2 regions of the Streptomyces sp. NPDC050674 genome follow, and region 1 is predicted to be linked to the other one. Evidence: riboswitches for the same ligand, from Rfam matches in the RefSeq annotation. Region 1 holds a riboswitch; the other holds the start of a gene.

Region 1 (7,363 bases):
GAAGACCGGGCCCTGCTCGTCGTGGCCTGATGGCGCACCAACCTGACCATGTGACAGCTCGCCCCGCTGTTCGGGGTCTCGAAGTCGGCCGCGGACCGCATCATCGACCACCTCGGGCCGATGTTCGCTCTCAGGCCCCGCAAGCGGTTCGCGAAGGACGTCGTGCTCGTCGTGGACGGCACGCTGGTCCCCACGCGTGACCACACCATCGCGGAGCGGTCGAAGAACTACCGGTACTCCACCAACCATCAGGTCGTCATCGACGCCGACACACTCGGCTGGTCGTCGTGGTCGCCGGCCGCTGGCCGGGAACCGAAACGACTGCAAGGCGTGGGATGAGTCCGGCGCCAAGGCCGCCGTAGGCAAGACCATGACGATCGCCGACGGCGGCTACCCAGGAACCGGACTCGTCATCCCGCACCGCCGCGAGCGCGGCCAGACCGAACTGCCGGAGTGGAAAGAGGAACATGATCGGTCACACAAGCAGGTCCGGGCCCGGGTTGAGCACGTCTTCGCCCGTATGAAGACCTGGAAGATCCTCCGCGACTGCCGCCTCAAGGGGGACGGCGTCCACCACGCCATGCTCGGCATCGCCCGGATGCACAACCTTGCTCTCGCCGGATAGGCAAGCGGGAGGGGCTCCGGACTCCGGAACTGCTGGCCGAGGTGACGGCTGCCGTCGCTGGCAACTTGGAGTCCCTGTATAAGGAGGAAGCGCCAGTCAGGCACCGAGTTGTGTGGCTCTACTTGCTAGTGGCTGCTGCACTTCTCGGCGCTGAGACTCTCGCGCTGCTGTCGCTTGGCGGTGATCCACGTTCGAACCCAGCAGCGGCATGGTTTCGTCTCTGCGCCGTGCTTCTCCGTCCAAGAATTGATCGAGCGAGAAAGAGCCCCTGCCACTTCCCATGACGAGTAGCAGTCCAGTCACCAGCGGTCGAGCCACCAAGCTGTTACGCCGCGGAAGGGCAGGCGCACGTATCGAACGGGCTTGTCGCTGACGCTCGTGAAGAGGGACTGCCACATGACGGGCACGGTGATGCGCGTGCCGCGGGCATCCTGCCCGAACAACCTGCGCGGCTGAGCAGCGCCGCCGCGAGACCCAGACGCTGCTTCATGCCGAGCGAGTACGCCTTGGCCTTCTTGGACCCGGCCGCCGCCAGGCCCACCCGGTCCAGGGCGGCGGCGACCCGGGCCCGCCGGGTGCGCGGGTCGGTGGCCGGGTCGGCGCTGTCGTAGCGGATCAGATTGTCACGGCCGGAGAGGAAGCCGTAGAGGGCCGGGCCCTCGATGAGGGCGCCGACCCGCGGCAGCACGGCGCGGGTGGCCCGGGGCATGGGCTGCCCGAGCACCCGCGCCGTGCCGGAGGTGGGCTCGATGAGGCCCATCAGCATGCGGATGGTGGTGGTCTTGCCGGAGCCGTTGGGCCCGAGGAAGCCGAAGACGCTGCCCGCCGGGACGGTCAGGTCGAGACCGTCGACGGCGAGCTGTCCGCCGCGGTAGCGCTTGGTGAGCGCGCGGGTGGCGATGACCGGTTCCCCGGTACCGGCCCGCGCCGCACCCCGCTTCTCCGGTTGCCTGGCGGACGGTTCGCCCATCGGCTTCCCCGTTCTCTCGACGTCCCGCAGGGCTTCCTCGTCCTCCCGGCGCACCGTGCGCCCGCGGGACCTACTTCGCGGCGTCGGCCGCCTTCACGAGCGCGTCCTTGGTGACCAGGCCCGCGTAGACCTTGCCGTCGTCGGTGATGAGGGCGTTGACCAGGCGGGTCGAGAAGACCGTGCCGGAGCCGAACGTGCCGTGCACCTTCTCGCCGAGCGAGTCCATGAAGCCGCCGAGGTCGCCGCCGGCCTTGCCGGAGGGCACGCCCTCGCCGCCGGTGTCGAAGGTGGCGATGGCGTTCCAGCCCTCGCCGATGGTCTTCATGCCGTCGGGACCCTCGTCGAGGTCCTTTCCGCCCTTGGGGGCGTGCCCGGGCGCCTCACCGAGGCCGAAGGGCTTGCCGTGAGCCTCGCCGGAGGCCTCGGCGTCCTTCTCCTCGGTGACCTTCGCACCCTTGGGCGGGGTGAAGTCGAAGGTCGAGGCGGGCGGCTTGGCGAAGCTGACCTTCGTGAAGCCGGCGTCCACGACGGCGGCGCCGCCGCTCGCCGGGGTGAGCGTGAACTTCAGCGGCATGCCGGTCTCGGCGTCCACGGCGACGGTGATCGCGCCGACCGTCGAGCCGGACTGCTTCGGCTCGACGACGAGTTTGTAGGCGTCCCGGCCGGCCACCTGGGCGGTGCCGTCCACGGTCACGGAGGTCGTGTCGTCGACCGCCTTCAGGGCCTCCTCGGCGAAGTCCTTCGGCAGGGCCGGCGGCTGCTGGTCCTTGCCGCGCTCGCGGCTCTCGGAGGAGGTGCCGTGGTAGACCTCGTTGGACTTGCTGTCGTAGCCCCAGACGTCCTTGCCGTTGTGGATGAGGCTGTACTCGGCGGCGTTCTCCAGCAGCGACAGCTTCTGCCGGTCCGGGCCGTCGGCGGCGACGCGCAGGGTGTGCGTGCCGTAGGCCAGTTCGGTGAGCTTGGCCGTCGGGTCGGCCGACGAGCCGTCCTCGCCCCCGCCCGCGGCACCGGACAGCAGACCGGACTCCAGGCCGCCGAGGTTCGGCAGACCGAGGTCGGTGCTGATCTTGACGGTGCCGGACAGCTGCTCGACGTCGGACTTGGCGATCTTCTCTATGAGCTGCTGGGCGGTGATCTTCGGAAGGTCGGGGTCACCGGAGTCGGCGAGCGCGGGGACCAGGCCGATCGTCGCGGCGGCCACCCCGATCACCGTGACCGGGACGATGTACCGCGCGGCGGTGCGCCGCCCGGAGCGCTGCTCGTCGGCCTCCCCGGCGGTCGTGCTGTCGTCGGATGCGTACGGTGCCATGTGTGCCCTACCTCCGTGGTCGGCGGCGGCTGTCCGTGTCGTGCACGCACTCGTCCCTGAGCCGCCATTCTCACCCGAACAGGTGAGGAGTGGTGCTTTCCGTGGTCACCATCTGACCAAATCGGCCAGGGAGATACGTCAGACCCCGGGCTCAACTCCGTGTACTGCTGGGGTATGACACGGAGGCCGGGCTTCTCCCCCGACCCGTAGGGGTCGTACGGGGAGGAGGTGTCAGCCGGCCCGGTGCACCACGGCGTCGCACAGCTCCAGGAGCGCCGTCTTCGCGGCGCAGTCCCGCAGCGGGGCCAGCGCCGCGCGGGCGTCCTGGGCGTAACGGACGGTGTCCCGCCGGGCCTGCTCCAGCGCCGGGTGGGCCCGCAGCAGGCGCAGGGCCTCCGCGTGCCGTGCGTCGTCGGTGAGGTCGGAGTCCAGCAGCTCGCACAGGGCGACGTCCTCGGCGAGCCCGAGCCGGGCGGCCCGCTCGCGCAGCCGCAGCACCGGCAGGGTGGGGATGCCCTCGCGCAGGTCGGTGCCGGGGGTCTTGCCGGACTCGTGGGAGTCGGAGGCGATGTCCAGGACGTCGTCCGCGAGCTGGAAGGCGACGCCGAGGCGCTCGCCGTACTGGGTCAGCACGTGCACGACCGTCTCGTCGGCGCCGGACATCATCGCGCCGAACCGGCACGAGACGGCGACCAGCGAGCCGGTCTTGCCGCCCAGCACGTCCAGGTAGTGCTCGACGGGGTCGCGGCCGTCCTGCGGTCCGGCCGTCTCCAGGATCTGGCCGGTCACCAGGCGCTCGAACGCCTCGGCCTGCACCCGCACGGCCTCCGGGCCGAGGTCGGCCAGGATGTGCGAGGCGCGGGCGAAGAGGAAGTCGCCGGTGAGGACGGCGACGGAGTTGCCCCAGCGGGTGTTCGCGCTCGCGACGCCGCGGCGCACGGCGGCCTCGTCCATGACGTCGTCGTGGTACAGCGTGGCGAGGTGGGTCAGCTCCACGACGACGGCCGAGGGCACGATCCCGGGGGCGTGCCGGTCGCCGAACTGGGCGGACAGCATCACGAGCAGCGGACGGAACCGCTTGCCGCCGGCGCGCACCAGATGCTGGGCGGCCTCCGTGATGAAGGGCACCTCACTCTTGGTGGCCTCGAGCAAGCCTTCCTCGACAGCCGTCAGTCCGGCCTGGACATCGGCTTCCAGAGCCTGGTCCCGCACGCTCAGCCCGAACGGCCCGACGTCGGTCACGAGGGGTCTCCTGTCTGCTGTGTCTGCCGGTGATTACGCGGTTTGTCGATAGGTCGCTGCCCTCACTCGAGTCAGCGTATCCGGTCACGTTTCGATCACCGCCAGCGCCCAGGGTTACAGGCCGGGCGGTATCCGATCACGACCGCAATGTTTTCGATCAACCCATAAGAACAGATATTTATCGACTTACCCAAGGGTAGTGAACTATGCACCATTTGCCGCTTTGGGTAAGCAAATTCCTGTTGGTGAAAAATGCCCTGCGGACTCGTGATCAGTGAGTTGAATCACTGCCTCCGCTTTCCCGCCCTCCTCCCACCTCGCCCCGTACCCCCTTTTCCGGAAAGCAAGTTGAGCCCTTGGCTGCCGCAAAGGATCAAGCGGCCCAAATGCCTCCGACCAAGGTCAACTACGTGATATGTGACTGAGGCGCTTGTTCCGGACATGTGCTCTCGCATACGTTCCCGCCCTGTCCGGCGGACGCCTCATCCTGCCGCCGCCCGGACTCCCCACTGGAACCGACTCACTCACGCAGGGCAGGAGCGGGGGACCCAGGTAAGTCGCCGGTCCGCACAGCGGCACGGCTCGGGGTGAAGCCGCGCACGGCACACAGCGCCGTACGCGGCCGGGCACCTCCCGGCCCGAACCCGACAGCTCACCTCGCAGGCGCCGGAGAGGAACATCGTCATGGCCGGACGAGGCAAGCACCGTCGCCCCAGAACCAACCCGCTGACCCGCGGCTTCATCGCCGTCGGCACCGGCGGAGCCGCACTCACCCTCCCGCTCCTCGGCGCCGCCCAGGCGAGCGCCGCCGAGCCCCAGAGCGCCCCCGTCGCCGCACAGTCCGCGCCCCGCGCGGCCCAGCCCGCCACATCGCTCACGTACACCGTGGTCAAGGGCGACTCGCTGGCCCGCATCGCGGACAAGTACGACGTCCGGGGCGGCTGGAAGCGGCTCTACAAGGACAACCGCGCCGCCGTCGGCGACAACCCGAAGCTGATCCACCCGGGTCTGAAGCTGACGGTGAAGACCACCAAGGCGAACGCCGCGAAGAAGACGGCCACCCGGTCGTCCGCCCCCGCCAAGCCGGCCGCGAAGCCCGCCACGGGCGTCGCGCAGGCCACCCAGGCGTCGGCCACGACCTACGCGAACAACCTGGACGGCTGGATCCGCGAGTCGCTGGACATCATGGCGCAGAAGGGGATCCCCGGGTCCTACGACGGCATCTACCGCAACATCATGCGCGAGTCGTCCGGCAACCCGCTGGCGATCAACAACTGGGACTCGAACGCCGCAGCGGGCACCCCGTCCAAGGGCCTGCTCCAGGTCATCGACCCGACGTTCGCCGCCTACCACGTGGACGGCACCTCCTTCGACCCGTTCGACCCGGTCGCCAACATCACCGCGGCCTGCAACTACGCGGCCGACCGCTACGGCTCGATCGACAACGTCAACGGACCGTACTGAGCCGCCCCGCCCAGCAGTCGCTCGAGGACGACGGCGATGCCGTCGTCCTCGTTCGACAGGGTGACCTCGTCGGCCACGGCCTTGAGTTCGGGATGGGCGTTCGCCATCGCGACGCCGTGGCCGGCCCAGTCGAACATCGGGATGTCGTTGGGCATGTCGCCGAAGGCGATGGTGTCCGCCGGACGCAGCCCCAGATGCTCGGCTGCCAGCGCCAGGCCCGTCGCCTTGGTGATCCCGCACGGCTGGAGCTCCACCGTGCCGGGCCCCGACATCGTCACCGTCGCCAGGGAACCCACCACCGAGCGGGCCGTCGCCGCCAGCGCGTCGTCCGACAGGTGCGGATGGCGCAGCAGCACCTTGCTGATCGGCTCGCCCCACAGGTCGTCGCGCCGTTCGACCCGCACCGCGGGCAGGGTCGGGTGCGGCATGAGATAGCCCGGCTCGATCAGCGTGAGCCCGTCGACCCCGTCCTGGTCGACCGCCGCGTACACCTGCCCCACCTCGGCCTCGATCTTGCCGAGGGCGGTCTCGGCCAGCTCCCGGTCCAGCGTGATGGACCACAGCAGCCGGTCCGCGCCGGCGTCGTACACCTGCGCGCCCTGCCCGCACACCGCGAGCCCCGTGCAGCCGAGGTCGTCCAGCAGCGGCCGCACTCTCGGCGCCGGCCGGCCCGTCACCACGAGGTGCTGGGCACCGGCGTCCGCCACCCGCGCGAGCACGGCGAGGGACCGTTCGGAGAGGGTGTCGTCGCCGCGCAGCAACGTCCCGTCCAGATCGGTGGCGATGAGTGAATATGCGAGGGGTGCGGCCATGATCAGAGAATACGGACAACGCGGCCCTTCGTTTCATCGCACAGGGCACGCCGATTGCCCGGTTGAAGGCCTCTGCACCGGTTGGCAACAACATGCTCCGCTACCTACCCGAGAGGCCGCATAGAGCGGTACCTTCCATGTGTCCAGGGGGGACTTGATCGGGGGGTCAGGTTGAGCAGTGGGCGCATTCGCGTGGCGGGGGCCGGGGAGCTCGGTGAAGAAGAGAAGGAGCGCTGGCGTGCGCTGCGCGCGGCCTCCGGAGCACCGCGCAACCCCTTCATGGAACCGGAGTTCACCGAAGCCGTCGGCCGGGTCAGGCCGGGGGCCCGGGTCGCCGTGGTGTACGAGGGGCTCGAGCCGGCCGGCTTCCTGCCCCATGAGCGGGGCCCGTTGGGGCAGGGCCGGGCGATCGGGTTCGGCGTCTCGGACGCCCAGGGCGCGATCCTGCGGCCGGGCCTGGACCTGGAGACGGGTGAACTGCTGAGGGCCTGCTCGGTGTCGAGCTTCGCCTTCGACAACCTGGAGGCCGAGCAGCGGCTGTTCGTCCGGTACGCGGCCGAGGGGTACGCCACCTACGTCATCGACGTGGAGAAGGGCTACGAGACGTACGAGTCGGTGCTGCGCGCGCAGTCGCCGAAGTTCCTGAAGACCACCCTGGCCAAGGAGCGCAGGCTGGGCCGGCAGGTCGGTGAGCTGCGGTTCGTCTTCGACGAACGCGACCCGGCCGCGCTGCGCACGCTCATGGAGTGGAAGTCGGCGCAGTACCGCAGGACCGGCCGCCGCGACCGGTTCGCCCAGGAGTGGATCACCCGGCTCGTCGGGCAGCTGGCCCGGACCCGGGCGCCGGAGTGCAGCGGCACGCTGTCCGTGCTGTACGCGGGTGAGCGGCCGGTCGCCGCGCACTTCGGGCTGCGTTCGGCCTCGGTGCTGGCCTGCTGGTT
Region 2 (7,363 bases), on a different contig from region 1:
AGATGCTCGCCCCCGACTCCCTCAGCGGTCTGCGCGTCTACTTCCCCGACCCCTGGCCCAAGAAGCGCCACCACAAGCGCAGGATCATCCAGCCCGATTTCCTCACCCTGGCCGCCACCCGCCTCCGGCCCGGCGCGATCCTCCACTGCGCCACCGACTGGGAGCCGTACGCCGAACAGATGCTCGATGTGCTGACGGCGCACCCCGACTTCGAGAACACGCAGGCCGACGGTGGTTTCGCGCCGCGTCCCGACTTCCGTCCGCTGACCCGTTTCGAGGGCCAGGGACTGGACAAGGGACATGTCGTGAACGACCTCCTCTTCCGTCGCGTACAGCACGTGGACCAGTCCCCCGCCGGCGCCTGACCCCCCTCTGGCGCCTCTCCCGCCTGCGGACAGCTCCCATCCGTCGTTAGGGTCAATGCCGTGGCCACCAGCCCTCCCCATCCGTCGTACCCCAGCGGTCCCACCGACGGCGCTCCCTTCGCCGGCCCGGGCGGCCCCCTGCGGCACGCCCACTGGTGGCAGCGCGCCTGGGTGCGCTACGGCGCGCTGAGCACGCTCCTGGCGATATCCGGCCTGGTCATCCTCGCCCTGGTCCGCGAGGAGACCGGCACGGAGGGGTTCCTGGTCGGGCTGGGACTGGCCGTCCTGCCGGTGCCCCTGCTGCTCGCCGCGTTCCGCTGGCTGGACCGCGTCGAACCCGGCCCCTGGCGGAACCTGCTGTTCTGCTTCGCCTGGGGCGCCTGCGCGGCGGCACTGATAGCGATCGTCGCCAACAGCTTCGCGACGAGATGGATAGCGACGGCGACGGCGGACCCGTCCAGCGCGGACACCCTCGGCGCGACGGTGATAGCGCCGGTGGTCGAGGAGTCGGCCAAGGCGGCCGCCGTCCTGCTGGTCTTCCTCTTCCGGCGCCGCGACTTCACCGGCATCGTCGACGGGGTCGTCGTCGCCGGTGTGACCGCCACCGGCTTCGCGTTCACGGAGAACATCCTCTACCTGGGCACGGCCTTCGGCACCGACCAGCTCACCGGCGGCACCGGCATCGCCTCCGTCACGGCGGCGACCTTCTTCGTGCGCATCATCATGTCGCCGTTCGCGCACCCGCTCTTCACGGTCCTCACCGGCATCGGCTTCGGCATCTGCGCGCTCTCGACGGACCGCCGACGCCTGCGGCGCGTGGTCTTCCCGCTGTGCGGCCTGCTGCTCGCGATGGGCATGCACGCGATGTGGAACGGCTCGTCGGCGTTCGGCGAGTACGGGTTCTTCGCCGTGTACGCGGCGTTCATGGTGCCCATCTTCGGGCTGCTGACGTGGCTGGTGATCTGGACGCGGCAGCGGGAGCTGAAGACCGTCCGGGCGGAGCTGCCCGCCTACGCGGTGGCCGGGTGGCTGACACCGGCCGAGCCGTACGCGCTCGGCTCGATGCGGGCCCGGCGGATCGCCCGCCGGTACGCCCGCCGCCACGCGGGCAAGACGGCGGCCCGGGAGGTGGCGCGGTACGAGGCGTACGCCACGTCGCTGGCGTTCCTGCGCCACCGGGCCCGGCGGGGCCGCGCCGGGGCCGGCTTCGCCGTACGGGAGCAGGAGCTGCTCGGCGAGCTGTGGCGGCGCCGGGAGGCGGCCCGCCCCGCGCTGGACCACGCGGCACGGGTCACGGCCCCTCCGGTCCCGGTGGCGCCGCCGCCCTGGCCCGTGCACGGGGTGTACGGGCAGGGGTACGGCTACCGGGCGGCGCCGTACCCGGCGTACAACCCCTACCGCTCTTAGGCAGACGCCTCCGTGAGGCGGGCGACCTCGGCGTCCGTGAGCGTCAGCTCGCCGACGCCCACCAGGGCGGGCAGCTGCTCCACCGTCCGCGCGGAGGCGATCGGCGCCACCACGGTCGGCTGCGCGGCGAGCCAGGCCAGGGCCACCGTCGCCACGGGCACGTCGTGCGCCCCGGCGACCTCGTCGAGGGCGTCGAGCACCCGGCGCCCCCGCTCGGTCTCCAGATGTTTGGCGGCACCGCCCGCCCGGGCGCTCTCGACCGTCGTGCCGGGCCGGTACTTGCCGGTGAGGAAGCCGGACGCGAGCGCGTAGTACGGAACGGCCGCGAGGCCGGACCGCTCGGCCAGGTCCTGGAGGGCGCCCTCGTAGGTGTCGCGGGAGACCAGGTTGTACTGGGGCTGGAGGGCCACGTACCGGGCGAGTCCCTCGCGGTCGGAGAACTCCAGGGACTCCCGCAGCCGCTCGGGGGAGATGTTGGAGGCGGCGATGTGCCGCACCTTCCCGGCCTTCACGAGTTCGTCGAGGGCGCCGATGATCTCCTCGACGGGCACGTCGGGCCGGTCGAAGTGCGTGTAGTAGAGGTCGATGTGGTCGGTGCCGAGGCGGCGCAGGGAGGCGTCGGCCGCGGCCTTGATGTTGGCGGCGGACAGGCCCTGGAAGTCGGGGTGCTGGCTGACCTTCGTGGCGACGATCACGTCGGAGCGGTTCCCGCGTGCCGCGAGCCACTGGCCGAGGATGGTCTCGGATTCCCCGCCCCGGTTGCCCTCGGCCCACGCCGAGTAGACGTCGGCGGTGTCGACGAAGTTGCCGCCGGCGGCGGTGTAGGCGTCGAGGACGGCGAACGACCGGTCCTGGTCGGCGGTCCAGCCGAAGACGTTGCCGCCGAGGGCGAGGGGGAAGACCTCGAGGTCGGAAGAGCCGAGCTTGCGCAGAGAAGTCATGCTCCGTGTCAACGCCCGTACAGGAATGCCTGATTCCGCAACGGACGCAAAGTTCCCGTAAACACGGAGAACCGGCGGCCCTGACGTCGGGGGGTCGTCGTCAGGGCCGCCGGTGTTTCCACGGGTGTGGACCGCTCAGGGGGTGAGTCCCTTGCCCCGCAGCCACGCCATGGGGTCGATGCCGCTCGCGGATCCGGCGGAGTGGACCTCCAGGTGGAGGTGCGCGCCGGTGACGTTGCCGGTGGCGCCCACGCGGCCGATGACGTCGCCGGTGCTGACCTTCTGGCCGACGCTGACGCCGATGGAGGACTGGTGCGCGTACCAGATCTCGGTGCCGTCATCGAGGGTGAGGACGGTCTTGTAGCCGTAGGAGCCGTTCCAGCCGGCCTCGGTGATGGTGCCGCTGTGCACGGCCTTGATCGGCGTGCCCGTGGGCGCGGCGAAGTCCAGGCCCGTGTGGTAGCCGGAGGACCAGTAGGCGCCTGCCTGGCCGAAGCTGGAGGTGATGGTGTACGAGGAGGTCGGCAGCGTGTACTGCTTGGCGAGGGCGGCGAGCCGCTCGGCCTCGGCCTTCTTCCTGGCCTCCTCCTCCGCCTTCTTCTTGGCTTCGGCGGCCTTGGCCTTGGCTTCCTTCTCCGCCTTGGCGACGGCCTCTGCCGCTGCCTTCTCGGCGGCGGCCGCGGCATCCTGCGCGGCCTTGGTCTCGATCTGCTCCTGCTGGTGCTCGACCTGCGCCATGATCCGGGCGCGCAGCGCCTCGCCGGCGCCGGAGGTGCTCTCCTCGGGGTCCGCCGTGGCGGTGCCGAGGCTGCTGAGCGGGGTTGCGGAACCCTCGGGGGTGTCGTCGTCCGAGATGAGGGAACCCACCGAGGGCAGGTCCGGCACGGAGATGGACACCGGGGGCTTGCCGGTCTGGGCGCTGGCCATGCCGCCGGCGCCCACGGCGGCTATGACGCCGACGCCCAGGACGGTGGAGCTGCGGGCGAGACCTCCGCCGCGCTGCTTGGTGACGCGGTGCCGGCCACGGACGGGACGGATGGACTCCTCGGTGGGGTTCCACTCCTGGAACGGGCCCTCGTCGGTGCGCTGACCGCCGTAACCGAAGGTGTCGGTGTCGCGCTTCTGCGCGAACGGGGCCGCGGGGGCAGGCCGGTTGGACGCCACGTGGGCGTGCTCCTTTCCTTCCTTCTCGCCTACCGGGTTAGCTGACGGGTTCGGAGCAGGAAGGTCTCCTACGCGCGTATACCCGCCGTGCTTCCACGGTGGTATCCGCCCGATTCACCCCAAGTGGTGGTTCCCCGGTTCCCTTTCGGGATTCGGCGCGTGCGCACGGAGCCGCCTTCTGTGACGGCTGGGACGACCGCGCTGCGTTATCGAACGTTAATAGACGCACGAGGGGTATTCCAGCGATTCCACTTGATCATTAACCTTTTTCACGCGGACTTACCTGCCATGACCGGCTTAAATCGGGCGAGTTGACCACCTCGCAAGTGACTGACGGGTTTTGACGGTGTGTCAGTTGTGATGCGGAACGGGGTGGTTCGCTCACCGAGCGTGAGGGCCTCCGTGAGACCGTCCTGGAAAAGCACCGAGGGCCGGAACCCTTTCGGATTCCGGCCCTCGGCCTTCAGTAGCGGGGACAGGATTTGAACCTGCGACCTCTGGGTTATGAGCCCAGCGAGCTACCGAGCTGCTCCACCCCGCGTCGTTGTGATTCCAGTGTACGCCATCCGCGGGACAGCTCGTGCACACCCGTCGCTCAGCCGTCCGGGGCGCTCGCGTGGGTGAGGGTCTCCCAGGCGGTGAACAGGTCGTCGGTGCCGGTGGGCCGGGCCCGGACGGCCAGTTCGTGAGCGGCGGGGACGGGCCGGCCGCGCCGTTCCTCCAGATGGTGCAGGGCGACCTCCAGATGGGGTCCGAGACCCCGCTCGACCCGGCCGCCGCACAGCCACTCGGGTGCGTGCCCGTCCAGTTCGTGGCGGGCGTGCAGGGCGAGCGCGGCCGCCAGCCGGTCCTCGATCTCGCCGTAGAGGTCGACACCCTGGTGCCAGGCCGTCTCGGCGATGTGGGCGGTGGCGGCGAGCGAGGCACCCACGTGCCGGAAGCTGTGGCAGGTCTCCTGGGAGACGCCGTCCCGGTACGTGGTCTGGCCGAACCAGTACGAGGCCATCCGCTGCGGGCCGTCCACGCCGGAGCCGGGCACGGTGAGCGGCACGGGGCCGTCCTTCTCCAGGTAGAGGTAGGCGGGCACGCGCTCCCGGAAGCGCTCCAGGGCATGGCCGAAGACCCGGTGGTCGCCGAGGAATACCGCCACGGAGATGACGGCGTCGATCGCCACCAGGTCCCAGGATCCGGTGAAGTCCGGGTCGGAGGCGACGACTTGGGGGAGGTGGGCGGTGCGCAGCATGTCCTCGAAGCCGCGCACCCGCGCGGCCGGCCAGCCCCCGCCGGGTGTGTGCCGCACGATCTCGGCGGCCCGGGCCCACACCGACCCGGTCCAGCCGGCCTGCAACGCGGCCTTCTCCCCGGTGTGCCGGCGCAGCGTGGCCGCCCAGGCGTCCATGAGCTGCCTGGCCTTCTCCGCATGCCGCCGATCGCCGGTGGCGGCGAAGAGCAGGGCCTGCGCGTAGGCGGCCAGGGCGTCCTCGCGCTCCGCGGCGCAGCCGCGGCCCTGAAGGTCGCCGGCCGGGCAGACGACCGTCTCGTGCGGCCGGGCCCGGTGCCGGTACGAGCCGTACGGGCTGTCGCGCAGGGCGAGGTACGCCGTTCGCCAGGGCTGCCGCCCGGCGGTGACGTGCTCGCGCAGGGCGTCCAGCTGGGCCCGGTCGACGAGGACGCCGGGGTGGGTGAACGCGGCGTCGGAGGGCAGGACCGGGCCCATGGCACGGGTGCCCGGGCCGTCGGGCCGGCAGGAGGGGACGAGCAGGGCGAGCGCGGTGAGCAGCGGCAGCATGAGCAGTGCCGCCGTCCTTCGTCTGCGCGCTGACCCCATGGCCGCCGCCTCCGCGCTCGTCGTCCGGGTCCTTGGAGGCAGCGTGGCCCGGACGGCGGTGCGGACGCAGGATCTGTTGGGCCGATCGGCTCGCCCTCAGCCCGGCAGGTGGCGGTTCGGGGCCTTGGCCCGCTCCTCGTGCTCCGGGAGGACGACGACCTCCACCCCCGCGGCCGCGAGGAGGCCGCTGCCGTCGGCGTCCGTCACGAAGGTGTCCGGCTCGCGCCAGGCGGTGACGACCCGCCGCACGCCCGCGTCGAGGATCAGCCGGGCGCAGGGCGCGGGCCGGGAGGCGCGGCGGGCGCAGGGTTCCAGGCTGCTGTACACCGTCGCGCCGGGCAGGCGAGGGTCGGCCGCGTCGAGCTTGGCCAGGGCCGCCTCCTCGGCGTGCACGACCGGGTCGCCGGCCTCGCGGGAGTGGCCGCGGGCCAGTTCCGTGCCGTCGGCGGCGACCACGACCGCGCCCACGCTGAACGCGGTGTCCGACGGCGGGCAGTGCTCGGCCAGGTCGCAGGCGAGGGCCAGCCAGTGGTGGTCGGCGGCGGTGGGCAGGGCGCCGGTGCCCGGGGCGGTCGGTTCGTAGCGCATCAGGACGACGTCCTCGATCCGCCGTGTCTCCAGCAGCCGGAGCCGGCCGCCCTGGTAGCCGCCCGGGCCGAAGAGGCGGGGCGCCCGGGGGTCGCCCACGAAGAGCGGGGCGAGGACCAGCTGGAGTTCGTCGGCCAGGCCCTGGGTGAGGAGCTGGGTGTGGATCAGGCCGCCGCCCTCGACCATGAGCCGCCGCACGCCCCGGACGTCGTGCAGGTGCGTCAGGAGCCGCCGCCAGTCGAGGTCGGCGCCGAGCGGGACCACGTCGGTGGCGAGACCGAGGGCACGGGCGCGCTCGGCGCCCCGGTCGGTGGTGTAGAGGACCTTCTCGCCGCCGGTGTGCCAGAAGCGGGCGTCCGGGTCGAGGTCGCCCGAGCCGCTGACGGTGACCTTCAGGGGGTACTCCGGCTGTCCGGCGGCCGTGCGGGCGGCCCGGCGTTCCGCGGAGTTCACCAGGAGCCGCGGGTTGTCGGCGCGGATGGTGCCGGCACCGATCAGGATCGCGTCGACAAAGGCCCGGACCTCGTCGACCCGGTCGAAGTCGGCCGGGCTCGACAGCAGCAGGCGGTCGGGGCCGGTGTCGTCCAGGTAGCCGTCGAGGGAGACGGCGGCGGACAGCAGGACGTACGGGTGAGGCATCGACGCTCCGCGGCTGGTCGGGTCGGCGGGACTGGAACCGGGTCTTGGTTCAAGTTTGAAACAAACCTACACTGGCGGCATGACGACTCGCTGGCTCACGCCGAAGGAGCAGCGCGCCTGGCGCGCCTACATCGCCGCTTCGCTGCTCCTGGAGGACGCGATCGACCGGCAGCTCCAGCAGGACGCCGGCATGCCGCACCTGTACTACTCCATCCTGTCGGTCCTGTCGGAGTCCCCGGAGCGCCGGCTGCGCATGACCGATCTCGCCGAGCGGCTGAAGATCACGCGCAGCCGGCTGACGTACGCGGTGACGCGGCTGGAGAAGGACGGCATGCTGCGGCGCGAGGCCTGCCGGTACGACAAGCGGGGCAGCGTCGCCGCGCTGACCGACGAGGGGTTCGCGGTGCTGGAGCGCGCGGCGCCCGGGCACG

What was found. Region 1 has a riboswitch for cyclic di-AMP ahead of AB0I06_RS24565 (LysM peptidoglycan-binding domain-containing protein). Riboswitches for the same ligand answer to the same signal wherever they lie in the genome.
Region 2: it holds a riboswitch for cyclic di-AMP, as region 1 does, so the genes downstream of both, AB0I06_RS25800 (M23 family metallopeptidase) here and AB0I06_RS24565 (LysM peptidoglycan-binding domain-containing protein) in region 1, are expected to answer to the same signal.

The regions. Positions count from the first base shown of each region.
Region 1 is NZ_JBFAIG010000015.1:143,875-151,237, reverse strand. Features, by position in the region: partial or broken gene AB0I06_RS24585 (transposase) at 1-625, shown strand, start outside; partial or broken gene AB0I06_RS24580 (ABC transporter ATP-binding protein) at 1,066-1,595, opposite strand; gene AB0I06_RS24575 (DUF2092 domain-containing protein) at 1,666-2,904, opposite strand; gene AB0I06_RS24570 (polyprenyl synthetase family protein) at 3,136-4,146, opposite strand; cyclic di-AMP (ydaO/yuaA leader) riboswitch at 4,650-4,825, shown strand; gene AB0I06_RS24565 (LysM peptidoglycan-binding domain-containing protein) at 4,831-5,610, shown strand; gene AB0I06_RS24560 (HAD family hydrolase) at 5,574-6,422, opposite strand; gene AB0I06_RS24555 (GNAT family N-acetyltransferase) at 6,594-7,363, shown strand, end outside.
Region 2 is NZ_JBFAIG010000017.1:18,861-26,223, forward strand. Features, by position in the region: gene trmB (tRNA (guanosine(46)-N7)-methyltransferase TrmB) at 1-365, shown strand, start outside; gene AB0I06_RS25790 (PrsW family intramembrane metalloprotease) at 426-1,772, shown strand; gene AB0I06_RS25795 (aldo/keto reductase) at 1,769-2,713, opposite strand; gene AB0I06_RS25800 (M23 family metallopeptidase) at 2,849-3,877, opposite strand; cyclic di-AMP (ydaO/yuaA leader) riboswitch at 3,889-4,045, opposite strand; tRNA gene AB0I06_RS25805 (tRNA-Met) at 4,345-4,418, opposite strand; gene AB0I06_RS25810 (alginate lyase family protein) at 4,473-5,705, opposite strand; gene AB0I06_RS25815 (dihydrofolate reductase family protein) at 5,802-6,932, opposite strand; gene AB0I06_RS25820 (MarR family transcriptional regulator) at 7,012-7,363, shown strand, end outside.